Regions from separate parts of the Streptomyces sp. NPDC047014 genome, predicted to be linked through region 2. Evidence: predicted binding sites of a transcription regulator. Region 2 holds the regulator's gene; the other holds the start of a gene.

Region 1 (8,316 bases), on a different contig from region 2:
CCTCGGATTCTGCGTCCTGGCCGTGGCGCTCGGCGTCCCGGCGGCCGTCTTCGCTCGCCGCACCACCGCCCCCGTCGTCCCGACCGTCCTCGCCGCCGTGTCCGTGGCGGGCATCGTCTGCGTCACCCTCCTGCCGGGCCTGTCCGCCGACGCGGGCCGCGGCACCCGCGACCTCGGCTTCGGACCCGCCGCGCTCGGCACGACGGCGGGGTGCCCGCTCCCCTGTGTGCCGCCGTCGCCTCCCGCAGGCCCCTGCTGACCGCGGCGGTCGCCGCCACCGAGAAGGCCGTCCAGTGGATGGGCGAGGTCTCCACGGCGTCATGCTCCCGATGCGCCTCGGCCTCGCCGTCACCGGAACGCCGGTCGTGCCCGGCCGTCCGGGCGGGGCGGGCAGGGGGGACGAAAACCCGCTGCGGTGAACGCCGTGCGGGCCTAGCATGGCGCGCCGTGCCTCACACCGAAGAGATCATCGAACAGGCCCTGCACCACATCGGGACCGGCTACGTCTTCCCCGAGAAGGCCGAGCGGATCGGCATCGCGATCCGCCGCCGCCGCGCGGACGGCGCGTACGACGGGCTGGACGGGCCCGCGCTCTGCGCGGCCGTCACCGCCGACCTCCAGGAGGTCTGCCCCGACAAGCACATGCGGCTGCTCTGGTCCGCGGAGCCCCTGTCCCTGGAGCCCGAGGACCAGGACGCCGGCCGCGCCGCCTTCCTCGCCCTGCTCCGCAGCGAGAACCAGGGCGTCCGGCGCGTGGAGACCCTGGACGACGGCGTCGCGGTCGTCCGGATCACCTACATACCCGGCACCGACGAGGGCGCCCCCGCCATGGGCGCCGCCATGCAGCTCGCCGCCGGCAGCACCGCCCTCGTCCTGGACCTCCGGTCCTGCCGCGGCGGCATGCCCGAGGGCGCCGCGATGTGGTGCAGCTACTTCTTCCCCGACGACCAGACCCACCTCAACGACATCCACGACGGCCCCACCGGCACCACCCGCCAGTACTGGACCGCCGGCCACCTGCCCGCGCCCCGCTACCTCGACCGCCCGGTGTACATCCTCACCAGCGCCCTCACCTTCTCCGGCGGCGAGGACGTCGCCTACACCCTCCAGGCCCACGGCCGCGCCACCCTCGTCGGCGAGACCACCCGCGGCGGCGCCCACCCCACCGTCCGGCACACCCTCACCGAGCACATCCAGGTGACGGTGCCGATCGCCCGCACCGTGAACACCGTGACGGGCGGCAACTGGGAGGGTGTGGGCGTCACCCCCGACCTCCCCGCCCCGGCGGACCAGGCCCTCGAAACCGCCCTCAAGGCGCTGGCGACGAGAACGGCCTCCGCCGCCTCCGCCTCGTCCGCCTCCTAGGGCCGGCCGCCCCGCGCCGCCGTCACGAAGGCGCGGATCAGCTCCGGGGACTTCACCCCGCGCTCCCGCTCGACGCCGCTGGAGACGTCCACGCCCCACGCCCCGGTCGTCTCCAGCGCCTCGCGCACATTGCCCGCGTGCAGCCCGCCCGCCAGCAGCCAGCGGCCCTCGGGCGCGGTGAAATCCGCCGCCCCCCAGTTCCACGGCTTCCCGGAGCCGGGGTCGGGCGCGTCCAGCAGCAGCAGGTCCTCCCCGTACGCACCGCAGCGCTCCACCGGCAGCGCGGTGGCCCGCAGCAGGGTCCGGCCGTCCGCGCGCAGCGCCGCGAACTCCTCGGGCCCCTCCTCGCCGTGCAGCTGTACGGCCCGCACCCCGCTCTCCTCGGCGAACCGCCGCACCTCCGCCACCGGCTGCCCGCGGAACACCCCGACGGTGAGCACCGACTCCGGCACCCGCGCCGCCAGCTCCCGCGCCGCCGCGGCGCCGACCGTACGGGGGCTGCCGGGGGCGAAGACGAAGCCGACGGCATCGGCTCCCGCCGCCACGGCGGCGTCCACGTCCGGCGCGGTCCGCAGCCCGCAGATCTTCACGAAGAGGTCAGCCATGCCTCCAGCGTATGCGGAGCCGCCCCGCCGTCTCCCGGGCTCTGCCCGGACCCGCGCCTCACACGCCGTCGGGGCCGGATCCGTGCCGTCAGCGGCCTCGTTGGGCGGGGCCCAGGAGCGTGCCGCCGATCGCCTCGGCGAGATGCGCCGCGCCGATCTCGTCCGGGTCCGCGAAGTGCGCGTAGACCGTGTGGCGGCCCTCCGGGTGTCCCTCGTTCAGGTCGAGTTCCACCCGCTGGTTCGTGGGGTCGGCCGACGCGGACGGGATCCCCGGCACCTCCGGCCAGGCCCCCCGCCACAGCATCGTGGCCACCCCGCCCCGCAGCACCCGCAGGAACGCCTGCTCCACCGCGCCCGGAGCCGCGTACGCGTCCACGGTCAGCGGCAGCGCGGCGGCCAGCTCGTGGTCGTCGCGCGGGAGTTCCGCGCCCAGGTACCAGGTGTCGGCCGCGGACCAGTAGTCCGACGGGTCGAACATGCCCGCCGGCAGCAGCGCCGCCATGCCCCGCGCCTCGGCCACCGTCCGCGTCCGCGCGCACAGCCACATCTCCGGTTCGAGCGGCCGCATCCGCGCGCACAGCATCCGGGCCCGGCGATGGGCCTCCCCGAGATCATCGGTCCGGAACACCGCGTAGGCCCACGAACTCCCCATGCGCGTACGTTCACACGCCCGCCCCCGCCCCGGCCATAGGTTTTACCGCCCGGACGGGCCGGGAACGCCCGAGGGCGGCACCCCCGTCGGGGTGCCGCCCTCGTTCGAGAACAGCCGATCGACCCTCAGGACGATCAGAAGTCCATGTCACCACCCGGCATGCCGCCGCCCGCGGGGGCACCGGCCTTCTCGGGCTTGTCGGCGATGACGGCCTCGGTCGTCAGGAACAGCGCGGCGATCGACGCGGCGTTCTGCAGCGCGGAGCGCGTCACCTTCGCCGGGTCGATGATGCCCTCGGCGATCATGTCGACGTACTCGCCGGACGCGGCGTTCAGGCCGTGGCCGATGGGAAGGTTGCGCACCTTCTCCACGACGACGCCACCCTCCAGGCCACCGTTGACGGCGATCTGCTTGAGCGGGGCCTCCAGCGCGAGCTTCACGGCGTTGGCGCCGGTCGCCTCGTCGCCGTCGAGCTCCAGCTTGTCGAAGACGGCGGACGCCTGGAGCAGGGCCACGCCACCACCGGCGACGATGCCCTCCTCGACGGCGGCCTTCGCGTTGCGGACGGCGTCCTCGATGCGGTGCTTGCGCTCCTTGAGCTCGACCTCGGTCGCGGCACCGGCCTTGATGACGGCCACGCCGCCGGCCAGCTTCGCCAGGCGCTCCTGGAGCTTCTCGCGGTCGTAGTCCGAGTCCGAGTTCTCGATCTCGGCGCGGATCTGGTTCACGCGGCCCTGGACCTGGTCGCTGTCACCGGCACCGTCGACGATGGTCGTCTCGTCCTTGGTGATGACGACCTTGCGGGCGCGGCCCAGCAGGTCGAGACCGGCGTTCTCCAGCTTGAGGCCGACCTCCTCGGAGATGACCGTGCCGCCCGTGAGGATGGCGATGTCACCGAGCATGGCCTTGCGGCGGTCACCGAAGCCCGGGGCCTTGACGGCGACGGACTTGAAGGTGCCGCGGATCTTGTTGACGACCAGGGTCGACAGGGCCTCGCCCTCGACGTCCTCGGCGATGATCAGCAGCGGCTTGCCGGACTGCATGACCTTCTCCAGGAGCGGCAGCAGGTCCTTGACCGAGCCGATCTTGGAGTTGACGATCAGGATGTACGGGTCGTCGAGAGCCGACTCCATACGCTCCATGTCGGTGGCGAAGTACGCCGAGATGTAGCCCTTGTCGAAGCGCATACCCTCGGTGAGCTCCAGCTCCAGACCGAAGGTCTGGGACTCCTCGACGGTGATGACGCCTTCCTTGCCGACCTTGTCCATGGCCTCGGCGATGAGCTCGCCGATCTGGGTGTCGGCGGCGGAGATGGAGGCCGTCGAAGCGATCTGCTCCTTGGTCTCGACATCCTTGGCCTGGGCGAGCAGGGCGGCGGAGACGGCCTCGACGGCCTTCTCGATACCACGCTTGAGGGCCATCGGGTTCGCACCGGCGGCCACGTTGCGCAGGCCCTCGCGGACGAGCGCCTGGGCCAGCACGGTGGCGGTGGTCGTACCGTCGCCGGCGACGTCGTCCGTCTTCTTGGCGACTTCCTTGACCAGCTCGGCGCCGATCTTCTCGTACGGGTCCTCGAGCTCGATCTCCTTGGCGATGGAGACACCGTCGTTGGTGATCGTGGGGGCGCCCCACTTCTTCTCAAGGACGACGTTGCGACCCTTGGGGCCAAGGGTGACCTTGACGGCGTCGGCGAGCTGGTTCATCCCACGCTCGAGGCCGCGCCGGGCCTCCTCGTCGAACGCAATGATCTTGGCCATCTGAAGTGGTCCTCCCGGACAGCGGTGGATTGCTCCCAGGACCGCGCCCGCGCCCGCGACGGACGGCCTGCGTGCCCGGCGGTTCCTTCCCACCGGACCCTGCGGGCCTCACCGACCCGGTCCTCGTTCAGTAGCACTCTCACTCGGAGAGTGCTAACGCCAATGATTAGCACTCGACCCCTCCGAGTGCAAGCGGCTCGGGAACAACGGGCCCCGGCGCCGCGCACACGCGAGGGGCCCACACCCCGTGTCCGGGATGTGGGCCCCTCGAAGGTCTTCCAGGTCTGCGGTGAAGACCGTGCGTCGGTGGTCGATGCTCCCAGGACTAGCCGAGCGCGAGCTTGACCATGTCCGCCTGCGGACCCTTCTGGCCCTGCGAGATCTCGAACTCGACCCGCTGACCCTCTTCAAGGGTGCGGTACCCGTCCATCTGGATGGCGCTGTAGTGGACGAACACATCCGCACCACCGTCGACCGCGATGAAGCCGTAGCCCTTCTCCGCGTTGAACCACTTGACGGTGCCCTGAGCCATGCCTAACTCCCCTATTACTGGCCCTTGCGCGGGAACGCACTTCGCGTTACCGGGTCAGAACTTGCGTCGGAACGCGTCGACCGAGGCTGAATGTATCTGCGCGAGTGCTGTCTGCAACAGGTCAATCCGACGAGAAATCTGGACACCGAGAAACATTGAAATAGAGTGAAAATTTGGAATATTCCAGGGCAACTCGGGCCCGGCATATCTCGCCAAAGCCCCATATCGCGCCCGCACATTGACCCGATGTCGACCCTCACGCGACCCGTACATATGCGGCGGGCAAGTCCAGCGGAGGGGACTTCCCCAACTCTACCGTGCCCAATCAAGCAGAATTACCCCCTCCGCTTTTCGCGGAGGGGGTAATTGCGGTGGAGCGGGGAGGGCCGGGAAGGGGCCCGGGAGGGGTCAGCAGCCGCCCGCGACCGCCGGGATGATCGAAACTCCGGCGCCGTCCGGCGTCACCGCCTGGAGCCCGCCCTCGAAACGCACGTCGTCGTCGTTGACGTAGACGTTCACGAAGCGGCGCAGCTTGCCCTGGTCGTCCAGGACGCGCGCGGCGATGCCCGGGTGGTTCTTCTCCAGGGACTCGATGACCTCGGCGAGGGTCGCGCCCTCCGCCGGGACCTCGGCCTGACCGCCGGTGTAGGTGCGCAGGATGGTGGGGATGCGGACGTTGACGCTCATGGCGCTACTGCCTTTCCGGAAGTTGCCGGGAGTTGCCGGGAGTACGGGAGGGATGCTCAGGCCAGGCCGGCGGCGCGGAAGGCGTCCAGGCTGGGGCGGATGGTGGCGGTCTGCCCGCTGTCCGCGGCCACCGCCTCCAGGGTCTTGAGGCCGTCACCGGTGTTGAGGACGACGGTGGTCAGCGCCGGGTCCAGGTGCCCGCTCTCGATGAGCTTCTTCGTCACGCCGACGGTCACGCCGCCCGCGGTCTCGGCGAAGATGCCCTCGGTCTGCGCGAGGATCTTGATGGCCTCGACCACCTGCTCGTCGTTGACGTCCTCCACGAAGCCGCCGGTGCGGCGCGCGATGTCCAGCACGTACGGGCCGTCCGCCGGGTTGCCGATCGCGAGGGACTTGGCGATGGTGTCGGGCTTCTGCGGGCGGACCACGTCGTGGCCGGCCTTGAAGGCGGTGGACACCGGGGAGCAGCCCTCGGCCTGCGCACCGAAGATCTTGTACGGCCGGTCCTCCACCAGCCCCAGCTTGATCAGCTCCTGGAGCCCCTTGTCGATCTTCGTCAGCTGGGAGCCGGAGGCGATCGGGATCACGATCTGGTCGGGCAGCCGCCAGCCCAGCTGCTCGCAGATCTCGTACGCCAGGGTCTTGGAGCCCTCGCCGTAGTAGGGGCGGAGGTTGACGTTGACGAAGCCCCAGCCCTCGCCCAGCGGGTCCCCGATGAGCTCGGAGCAGAAGCGGTTGACGTCGTCGTAGTTGCCCTCGATGCCGACCAGGTCGCCGCCGTACACCCCGGCCATGACCACCTTGCCCTGCTCCAGGTCGTGCGGGATGAACACACAGGAGCGGAAACCGGCCCGGGCGGCCGCGGCGCCGACGGCGCCGGCCAGGTTGCCGGTGGAGGAGCAGGAGAGGGTGGTGAAGCCGAAGGCGCGGGCCGCCTCGACGGCGATGGCCACGACGCGGTCCTTGAAGGAGTGCGTCGGGTTGCCGGAGTCGTCCTTGACGTAGAGCTTGCCGGTGACGCCCAGTTCCTTGGCCAGGTTGGCCGCGTCGACGAGCTTGGTGAAGCCCGGGTTCAGGCTGGGCTTCCCGGCCACGTCGGCGGGGACGGGCAGCAGCGGCGCGTAACGCCAGATGTTGTTCGGGCCGGCCTCGATCGCCGCGCGCAGGGCCTCCGGGTCGCCGGTGGGAAGCTCGTAGGAGACTTCCAGCGGACCGAAGCACTCGGCGCAGGCGAAGATGGGGCCGAGCGCGAAGCGGGTACCGCACTCGCGACAGGAAAGGCCGTTGGCGGGTCCGAGATCGACAGAGGTGGCGACAGTCTGTGCAGCCATGATGGCGAGGCCCTTTCTCCTCATCTTCCCCATGGCGCATTTCGCCATGAGACGGAATTGGCACCTTCCCTAGCCGGGGCCTCGCCGACGTGCGCTGACGCGCGATCGCGAGAACCGGCTGGAGGGTTGCCGGGGCTTCAACGGGCCGTGTCCCTCTGCCCCTCTGGATGAGCGGTATGGCGCCGGCACGCGCGCTCTGCGGCGCGCCGGTGCGTTTGTACGCGGGGACCCCCGGCATGCGGTGGTCCTTCGCGTTGTTCAAGACTGTAACCGAAGGGACGGGCGGTTGAGACAGCCGTCCGAACCGCGAGATGGATCACAAAACGGCCGATTGCGCCGCTACGCAGGGAGTGCTGAGGGTGCTGGAAGAGGTGGAGCGCTGGCTGGCCGACCGCTCCTGGTCCGCCGCCGACCGACCGCTCGACCAGCTGCTCGACCGGAAACGGGCGGCCGGGACCACGGTCAGCGTGGTCCTGCCCGCGCTGGACGAGGAGGCCACGGTCGGCGCGATCGTCGAGACGGTCCGACGGGAACTGATGGAGGAGCTTCCGTTCCCTCTGGTGGACGAGCTGGTCGTCGTCGACTCCGGTTCGCGCGACCGCACCGCGGAGGTCGCGGCGAAGGCGGGCGCCCGCGTGGTGCACCGCGACGAGATCCTGCCCCGGATCCCGGCCCTGCCCGGCAAGGGCGAGGTGCTGTGGCGCTCGCTGCTGGTGACCGGCGGGGACGTGGTCTGCTTCGTCGACGCCGACCTGCGGGACTTCTCCGCCTCCTTCGTCTCCGGCATCGTCGGCCCGCTGCTGACCGACCCGGACGTGCAGTTCGTGAAGGCCATGTACGACCGGCCGCTGGGGGACGCGCCCGGACAGGGCGGCCGGGTCACCGAGCTGGTCGCCCGCCCCCTGCTCAACCTGCACTGGCCGCAGCTGGCCGGCTTCGTCCAGCCGCTGGGCGGCGAGTACGCGGTCCGGCGCTCCCTGCTGGAGCGGCTGCCGTTCCCCGTCGGCTACGGGGTCGAGCTGGGCCTGCTCGTGGACGCGCTGCACACCGTCGGACTGGACGCGCTCGCCCAGGTGGACGTGGGCGTACGGCTGCACCGCCATCAGGGTGGTCAGGCACTGGGCCGGATGGCCGCGGCGATCTACCGCACCGCCCAGGTCCGGCTCTCGCGCGGGCATCTGGTCCGCCCGGAGCTGACGCAGTTCGAGCGGGGCCCGGCGGGCTTCGAACCGCGCACGTACCCCGTGGACACCGAGGAGCGGCCGCCGATGGCGGAGGTGGAGGAGTACGCCCCGCGCGACGTGGCGTGACCGCGGCCATGGTTTGAGCCCCGGCGGGCCGGGCTAGGTTCGCGGCATGGCTTCCCAGGTACTCGTAGCCGCGAACC
Region 2 (8,316 bases):
GGCCGCGGGTGGGGCCAAGTACAAGATCTTCCAGTGGTCCGCCGGAGTGGCCCGCGAGTACGCCAAGGTCACCCAGGACAACTTCCGCCGCACCGGACAGGCCAGCGCCCCCTTCGGCCTCACCACCAAGCACAGGATCGCGGACGCGCTCGTCTACTCCAAGCTCCGCGACGCCTTCGGCGGCAAGCTGCGCGCGGCCGTCTCCGGCGCCTCCGCCCTCGCCCCCGACATCGGCTTCTTCTTCTCCGGCGCGGGCATCCACATCCTGGAGGGCTACGGTCTGACCGAGTCCAGCGCCGCCTCCTTCGTCAACCCGGGCGAGGCGTACCGCACCGGCACGGTCGGCAAGCCGCTCCCCGGCACCGAGGTCCGCATCGCGGACGACGGCGAGGTCCTGCTGCGCGGTCCCGGCATCATGCAGGGCTACCACGGGCAGCCCGAGAAGACCGCCGAGGTCCTGGAGCCCGACGGCTGGCTGCACACCGGCGACATCGGGGAGCTCTCGCCCGACGGCTACCTGCGCATCACCGACCGCAAGAAGGACCTGATCAAGACCTCGGGCGGCAAGTACGTCGCCCCGGCCGAGATCGAGGGGCAGTTCAAGGCGATCTGCCCCTACGTCTCCACGATCGTGGTGCACGGCGCCGACCGGAACTTCTGCACGGCGCTCATCGCCCTCGACGAGCCGGCCATCGTGGGCTGGGCCGCCGACAACGGGCTGGAGGGGAAGACGTACCAGCAGGTCCTGGCCGCGCCGGAGACCACCCGGCTGATCGAGACCTACGTCCAGACCCTCAACGAGGGCCTCCAGCGCTGGCAGACGGTCAAGAAGTTCCGCCTGCTGCCGCGCGACCTGGACGTCGAGCACGGCGACCTCACCCCCAGCCTCAAGCTGAAGCGGCCGGTGGTCGAGCGTGAGTTCAAGCACCTGATCGAGGAGATGTACGAGGGCTCGCGCGAGGCGTAGCGCCCCCGGCGGGCCGGCGGGGTGCGGGGCGGCGGACCGCCCCGCGCCTGCCGTGCCCGCGCGTGCGGGATGATGGGGGTATGCCTTCCGCCCTGCCCGACGGTGACCCCATGCCCGAAGACGGCTCGCTGCCGTCGCACGCCCTGACGGGCGCGGGGGACCGGCCCCTCGGGTTCTACCTGCACGTCCCCTACTGCGCCACCCGCTGCGGGTACTGCGACTTCAACACCTACACGGCCACCGAGCTGCGGGGCACCGGAGGCGTGCTCGCCTCCCGGGAGAACTACGCCGACACCCTGATGGACGAGGTCCGCCTGGCGCGCAAGGTGCTCGGCGACGACCCGCGGGCCGTCCGCACCGTCTTCGTGGGCGGCGGCACGCCCACCCTGCTGCCCGCCGCCGACCTGGTCCGGATGCTCGCGGCGATCCGGGACGAGTTCGGCCTGGCCGAGGACGCCGAGATCACCACGGAGGCCAACCCGGAGTCCGTCGACCCGCGCTACCTGGCCGAACTGCGCGCCGGCGGCTTCAACCGGGTCTCCTTCGGCATGCAGAGCGCCAGGCGCCATGTCCTCAAGGTGCTCGACCGCACCCACACCCCGGGCCGCCCCGAGGCGTGCGTGGCCGAGGCGCGGGCCGCGGGCTTCGAGCACGTCAACCTCGACCTGATCTACGGGACCCCCGGCGAGTCCGACGAGGACTGGCGGGCCTCCCTGGCCGCGGCCATCGGGGCCGGCCCGGACCATGTCAGCGCCTACGCGCTGATCGTGGAGGAGGGCACCCAGCTGGCGCGGCGGATCCGCCGCGGCGAGGTCCCGATGACCGACGACGACGTGCACGCCGACCGCTACCTGATCGCGGACGAGGTGATGGCCCAGGCCGGCTACTCCTGGTACGAGGTCTCGAACTGGGCGACCTCGGAGGCCGGCCGCTGCCTGCACAACGAGCTGTACTGGCGCGGCGCCGACTGGTGGGGCGCCGGCCCGGGCGCGCACTCGCACGTGGGCGGGGTGCGCTGGTGGAACGTCAAGCACCCCGGGGCCTACGCCGCCGCCCTCGCGGAGGGCCGCTCCCCGGGCGCGGGCCGCGAGCTGCTGTCCGCGGAGGACCGCCGGGTGGAGCGGATCCTGCTGGAGCTGCGCCTGGTGGACGGCGTCCCGCTCTCCCTGCTGGCCCCGGCCGGCCTGGCAGCCTCCCGCCGCGCCCTGACGGACGGCCTCCTCCAGCCGGAGCCGTACGAAGCGGGCCGGGCGGTCCTGACCCTCCGCGGCCGCCTGCTGGCGGACGCGGTGGTCCGCGACCTGGTGGACTGAACCACCCGGTGGGGTGAATACCCCCGGATCCCCGTCCGGACTGCCTGCGTTGTCCCTAGGCTGCCGCCGACAGCACGCGGTGGATGTGGAGGACCACGGAGATGGCCGCTGTGGACGAGCGTGGGATGGCCAGGTTCTTCGAGGGGTTCCAGCCTCCCGACGGAGTCAGGGCCGAGCTCCTCCGGGGGGAAATCGTGATGACGGCCGGCCCCGATCTGGTGCACAACCTGATCGTGGAAAACGTGCAGGACCAGATTCCGCGCAAGCGGTGGGCCCGGCTCCAGACCCAGGACGTCGACATCGTCGACGAGGCGAGCGAGACCGTGCCCGACCTGGTGGTCCTGGACCGCGAGGCGCACACGGGCTCGGGCCGTCTCCTGCCCTCGCAGTTGATCACGCTGGTGGTGGAGGTGGCGTCCAGGACCAGCGTCGACCGGGACTACGTGGTCAAGCGTTCCGTCTATGCCGCGGGACGGGTGCCCGCGTACCTGATCATCGACCCCGTCAGCGCGCAGTGCGTCCTGCTCACGATTCCCGTCGGCGCGGGGGACGAGGCCGACTACCGCGCGCAGCGCGTCTCGAAATTCGGCGAGCCGCTGCCGCTCGAACTGCTCGGCGTCGAGCTGGACACGAGCGAGTTCGGCACCTTCGAGGGCGTCAGGGCGCGCCGTCACCCGTGACGAAGTCGATCAGTTCCTCCACGCGGCCCAGCAGCGTCGGCTCCAGGTCCTTGTAGGACGTCACCCGGGACAGGATGTGCTGCCAGGCGGCGCCCGTGTGGTCCGGCCAGCCCAGGGCGCGGCAGACGCCCGTCTTCCAGTCCTGGCCGCGCGGGATCACCGGCCAGGCGGGGATGCCGAGGGCGGACGGTTTCACCGCCTGCCAGACGTCCACGTACGGGTGGCCCACCACCAGCACGTCCGGAGAGGTCACCTCCGCCGCGATACGGGACTCCTTCGAGCCCGGCACCAGATGGTCCACCAGCACCCCGAGGCGGGCGTCCGGGGCCGGGCCGAACTCCGCCACCACGGCCGGGAGGTCGTCCACGCCCTCCAGGTACTCCACCACCACGCCCTCGATGCGCAGGTCGTCGCCCCAGACCCGCTCCACCAGCTCGGCGTCGTGGCGGCCCTCCACGTAGATCCGGCCCGCCCGCGCCACCCGCGCGCGGGCGCCGGGCACCGCGATCGACCCGGAGGCGGTGCGGGCGGGGGCCACCGGGCCGCGGGGCGGGCGGACCAGCGTCACCACGGCCCCGTCCAGCAGGAAGCCGCGCGGCTCCATCGGGAAGACCCGGCGCTTGCCGAACCGGTCCTCCAGGGTCACCGTGCCCGCCTCGCAGGCCACCACCGCGCCGCAGAAGTCCGTACCGGCCACCTCGACCACGAGGTCGGGCTCCGCCGCCACCTCGGGCACGGCCTTCGGGCGCTTCCACTGCGGGGTCAGGTCGGGGGAGTACTCGCGCATCCGGCCGACATTAGGAGAGCCGCGCCCGTCATGCCCCCGACACGCCGAAACGCGCGGCCAGTGTGGCGCGTTGCGCACGGACGAACTCCGCCGTGACCACCGCTCCGTGACCCGGCACGTACAGCGCGTCCTCCCCGCCCAGCGCGAGCAGCCGGTCCAGGGCCGCCGGCCACTGCCGGGGCACCGCGTCCGGGCCCGCCGAGGGCTCGCCCGACTCCTCCACCAGGTCCCCGCAGAACACCGTCTCCCGCTCACCCGGGACGAAGACGGCCAGGTCGTGGGCGGTGTGGCCGGGCCCGACATTGGCCAGCAGCACCTGGAGCTCGCCCAGGTCCAGGGTCCACTCGCCCGAGACCCCGTGCCGGGGCACCGCCAGCAGGTCCGCCGCCTCGGCCGCCTCCGCCTCCGCGAGGCCGTGCCGGACGGCGTCCGCGCGCAGCTCCTCGCGGCCCGAGGAGAGCAGCGCGTCCAGGCCGACCGCGCCGAAGACCTCCGCCCCGGCGAAGGCCGCACCGCCCATCACATGATCGAAATGGCCGTGCGTGAATGCGAGATGGGTCACTCGCCGGCCGGTCAGCCGCTCCGCCTCGGCCCGCACCGCGGCCCCCTCGCGGACGCAGGAACCGGGGTCGACGAGGAGCACCGAGGCGTCCCCCACCACCAGTCCCACCGTGCAGTCCCACACCGGGAGGCGCCGCCGCCCGGTCCTTCCGGTCAGCCGTTCCCAGCCCGCCTCTTCCCAACGCACGTCCATGCCGCGACGCTACCCTGGCGGGCCTCCCTTGCCAGGGGCTCACCGCCCGGCCGTACACTGAGCGGGGGATCTCTGGCACTCGAACATCCAGAGTGCCAACGAACGCCAGAACACGTCGGAACGCGGCAGAAGACGGCCACAGACACAGCTGGAGGTGTGCGCGATGCTCAGCGAACGCAGACTCGAAGTGCTGCGCGCCATCGTCCAGGACTACGTCGGGACGGAGGAGCCGGTCGGCTCCAAGGCGCTCACCGAGCGGCACCGGCTCGGCGTCTCGCCCGCCACCGTGCGCAACGACATGGCCGTGCTGGAGGAGGAGGGCTACATCGCCCAGCCCCACACCAGCGCCGGCCGGATCCCCACCGACAAGGGCTACCGCCTCTTCGTGGACCGGCTGGCGGGGGTCAAGCCCCTGTCGACGCCCGAGCGGCGGGCCATCCAGAACTTCCTCGACGGCGCCGTGGACCTCGACGACGTCGTGGGCCGCACGGTGCGGCTGCTCGCGCAGCTCACCCGGCAGGTCGCCGTCGTCCAGTACCCGAGCCTGACCCGGTCGACCGTCCGGCACGTGGAGCTGCTGTCGCTGGCTCCCGCGCGCCTGATGCTCGTACTGATCACGGACACCGGGCGGGTGGAGCAGCGGCTGATCGACTGCCCCAGCCCCTTCGGTGAGGCGTCGCTCTCGGACCTGCGGGCGCGGCTCAACAGCCGGGTCGTCGGCAGGCGCTTCACCGATGTGCCGCCGCTCGTCCAGGACCTCCCCGAGTCCTTCGACGCGGACGACCGCGGCACAGTCTCCACCGTGCTGTCGACGCTGCTCGAAACCCTGGTCGAGGAGGCGGAGGAGCGGCTGATGATCGGCGGTACCGCCAATCTCACGCGCTTCGGACACGATTTCCCCCTGACGATCAGGCCGGTGCTGGAGGCGCTGGAGGAGCAGGTCGTGCTCCTCAAGCTGCTCGGCGAGGCCAACGAGTCGGGGATGGCCGTACGGATCGGGCACGAGAACGCCTACGAGGGGCTGAACTCCACGTCGGTCGTCTCGGTCGGTTACGGTTCGGGCGGCGAAACAGTCGCCAAACTCGGCGTGGTCGGACCGACCCGCATGGACTACCCCGGAACGATGGGAGCGGTACGCGCAGTGGCACGTTACGTCGGACAGATCCTGGCGGAGTCGTAAGTGGCCACCGACTACTACGCCGTACTCGGCGTGCGCCGCGACGCATCGCAGGACGAGATCAAGAAGGCGTTCCGGCGGCTCGCGCGCGAGCTGCACCCGGATGTGAACCCTGATCCCAAGACGCAGGAGCGTTTCAAGGAGATCAACGCCGCCTACGAGGTGCTGTCGGACCCGCAGAAGAAGCAGGTCTACGACCTCGGCGGCGACCCGCTGTCCGCCTCCGGCGGTGGCGGCGGCGCGGGCGGCTTCGGTGCGGGCGGCTTCGGCAACTTCTCCGACATCATGGACGCCTTCTTCGGCCAGGCGTCCCAGCGCGGCCCGCGCTCGCGCACCCGGCGCGGGCAGGACGCCATGATCCGCCTGGACCTGGAGCTGGACGAGGCGGCCTTCGGGACCACCAAGGACATCCAGGTCGACACGGCCGTGGTCTGCAACACCTGCTCCGGCGAGGGCGCCGCCCCCGGCACCTCGGCGCAGACATGTGACATGTGCCGCGGCCGCGGTGAGGTCTCGCAGGTCACCCGCTCCTTCCTGGGCCAGGTCATGACCTCGCGCCCCTGCCCGCAGTGCCAGGGCTTCGGCACCGTGGTCCCGACCCCGTGCCACGAGTGCGCGGGCGACGGCCGGGTCCGCTCCCGCCGCAGCCTGACGGTCAAGATCCCCGCGGGCGTCGAGAACGGCACCCGGATCCAGCTCTCGGGCGAGGGCGAGGTCGGCCCCGGCGGCGGCCCCGCCGGCGACCTGTACGTGGAGATCCACGAGCTGGCGCACCCGACCTTCCAGCGGCGCGGGGACGACCTGCACTGCACGGTCACCATCCCGATGACCGCGGCCGCCCTCGGCACCAAATGCCCGCTGGAGACGCTGGACGGCCTGGAGGAGATCGACATCCGGCCCGGCACCGGCTCCGGGCAGGCGATCCCGCTGCACGGGCGCGGCGTCACCCACCTGCGCGGCGGCGGGCGCGGCGACCTGATCGTGCACGTCGAGGTCACCACCCCGGGCAAGCTGGACGCCCAGCAGGAGGAGCTGCTGCGCCAGCTGGCGAAGCTGCGCGGCGAGGAGCGGCCCATGGGCCAGTTTGCGCCGGGCCAGCAGGGGCTGTTCAGCCGCCTCAAGGACGCGTTCAACGGCCGCTGACCGGCGGACGCAGCGCATACGGAGCCCGGTCCGGGCAGTCCCCGGACCGGGCTCCGCGCATGTTCCGGACGGGCTCCGCGGCTGCCGCCGGGAGCGGCCCGTGCCGGGCCGATTGCGGTGATTCGGCCCCCTGAGCGGGACATGGCACGATGCAGTCCATGTCCACCGCACCGAACGGTCTCTCCCGGTACCCGATCGTGCAGGCTCCCATGGCGGGCGGTGCCTCCTGCCCGCCGCTCGCCGCGGCCGTGTGCGAGGCCGGCGCCCTGGGCTTCCTGGCCGGCGGCTACAAGACCGCCGAGGGGATGTACGAGGAGATCAAGCAGGTGCGCGCGCTCACCCGGCACCCCTTCGGCGTCAACCTCTTCCTGCCGCAGACCGGGTACGTGGACCCGGCCGCCGTGGAGGCGTACCGCGGGCAGCTGGCCGGTGAGGCCAGCTGGTACGAGATCTCGCTCGCCGAGGAGGACATCATCGGCACCAGCGACGACGGCTACGACGCCAAGCTCGCCATCCTCCTGGAGGACCCGGTCCCGGTGGTCTCCTTCACCTTCGGCTGTCCCGCCTCCGCCTCGCTGGCCGCCCTGCGCAAGGCCGGTACGTACACCGTGGTCACGGTGACCTCCGCCGAGGAGGCCCGGACCGCCCAGCGGGCCGGCGCCGACGCCGTCTGCGTCCAGGGCGTCGAGGCCGGCGGCCACCAGGGCACCCACCGGGACGACCCGCAGATCGACGGCACGGCCGCCGTGGGACTGCTCGCGCTGGTGGCGCAGGTACGGGAGGCCGTGGCGCTCCCGATCATCGCGGCGGGCGGGGTCATGCGGGGCGCGCAGATCGCCGCCCTGCTGGCCGCGGGCGCGGTGGCGGCGCAGCTCGGGACGGCCTTCCTGGCCTGCCCCGAGTCGGGGGCGGACCCCGTGCACAAGAGGGCGCTGACGGACCCGCTGTTCGTCCGGACCGAGCTGACCCGGGCCTTCTCCGGGCGGCCGGCCCGGGGCCTGGTGAACCGCTTCATGCGCGAGCACGGCCCCTACGCCCCGGCCGCCTACCCGCAGGTGCACCACCTCACCTCACCCCTGCGCAAGGCGGCCGCCGCGGCCGGGGACCCGCAGGGCATGGCCCTGTGGGCGGGCCAGGGGCACCGGCTGGCGCGGGCGCTGCCGGCGGCGCAGCTGATGGAGGTGCTGGCGGCGGAACTGGCCGAGGCGCAGAGGGTGTTGAAGGAAACGGAAATGAGGAGTGCGTCATGACGGCCCCGGTGTTCGTGGTGGAAGAGGTCCCCGCGGGGGCGGCGTACGTGCTGGACGGCCCGGAGGGCCGGCACGCGGTGTCGGTGAAGCGGCTGAACCCGGGCGAGGCGCTGGTGCTCACGGACGGCCGGGGCGGCTGGGCGGAGGCCGTCGTGACGGCGGCCGAGGGCAAGGACCGGCTGGTCGTGGCGGTGTCCGCGGCGGGCGAGGAGCCGGAGCCGGGGGTGCGGATCACGGTGGTCCAG

What was found. The regulator HrcA, encoded in region 2, represses chaperone genes, less so after heat shock. The targets are predictions, from matches to a motif close to TTNGCACTCNGNNNNNCNGAGTGCNAA.
Region 1: groL (chaperonin GroEL) is a predicted target of HrcA. The motif match lies at 4,510-4,536, and genes of this name have one in related genera.

The regions. Positions count from the first base shown of each region.
Region 1 covers NZ_JBEYVX010000074.1:15,014-23,329, reverse strand. Annotated here, with positions in the region: gene ABZ873_RS27410 (hypothetical protein) at 1-259, shown strand, start outside; gene ABZ873_RS27405 (S41 family peptidase) at 448-1,365, shown strand; gene ABZ873_RS27400 (phosphoribosylanthranilate isomerase) at 1,362-1,970, opposite strand; gene ABZ873_RS27395 (hypothetical protein) at 2,059-2,622, opposite strand; gene groL (chaperonin GroEL) at 2,757-4,379, opposite strand; gene ABZ873_RS27385 (cold-shock protein) at 4,705-4,911, opposite strand; gene ABZ873_RS27380 (MoaD/ThiS family protein) at 5,320-5,598, opposite strand; gene thrC (threonine synthase) at 5,655-6,953, opposite strand; SAM riboswitch class I at 6,947-7,103, opposite strand; gene ABZ873_RS27370 (glucosyl-3-phosphoglycerate synthase) at 7,289-8,239, shown strand; gene ABZ873_RS27365 (trehalose-6-phosphate synthase) at 8,286-8,316, shown strand, end outside.
Region 2 covers NZ_JBEYVX010000049.1:14,464-22,779, forward strand. Annotated here, with positions in the region: gene ABZ873_RS23215 (long-chain fatty acid--CoA ligase) at 1-967, shown strand, start outside; gene hemW (radical SAM family heme chaperone HemW) at 1,048-2,280, shown strand; gene ABZ873_RS23225 (Uma2 family endonuclease) at 2,364-2,960, shown strand; gene ABZ873_RS23230 (DUF3097 domain-containing protein) at 2,938-3,747, opposite strand; gene ABZ873_RS23235 (MBL fold metallo-hydrolase) at 3,776-4,501, opposite strand; gene hrcA (heat-inducible transcriptional repressor HrcA) at 4,665-5,681, shown strand; gene dnaJ (molecular chaperone DnaJ) at 5,682-6,821, shown strand; gene ABZ873_RS23250 (nitronate monooxygenase) at 6,980-8,071, shown strand; gene ABZ873_RS23255 (16S rRNA (uracil(1498)-N(3))-methyltransferase) at 8,068-8,316, shown strand, end outside.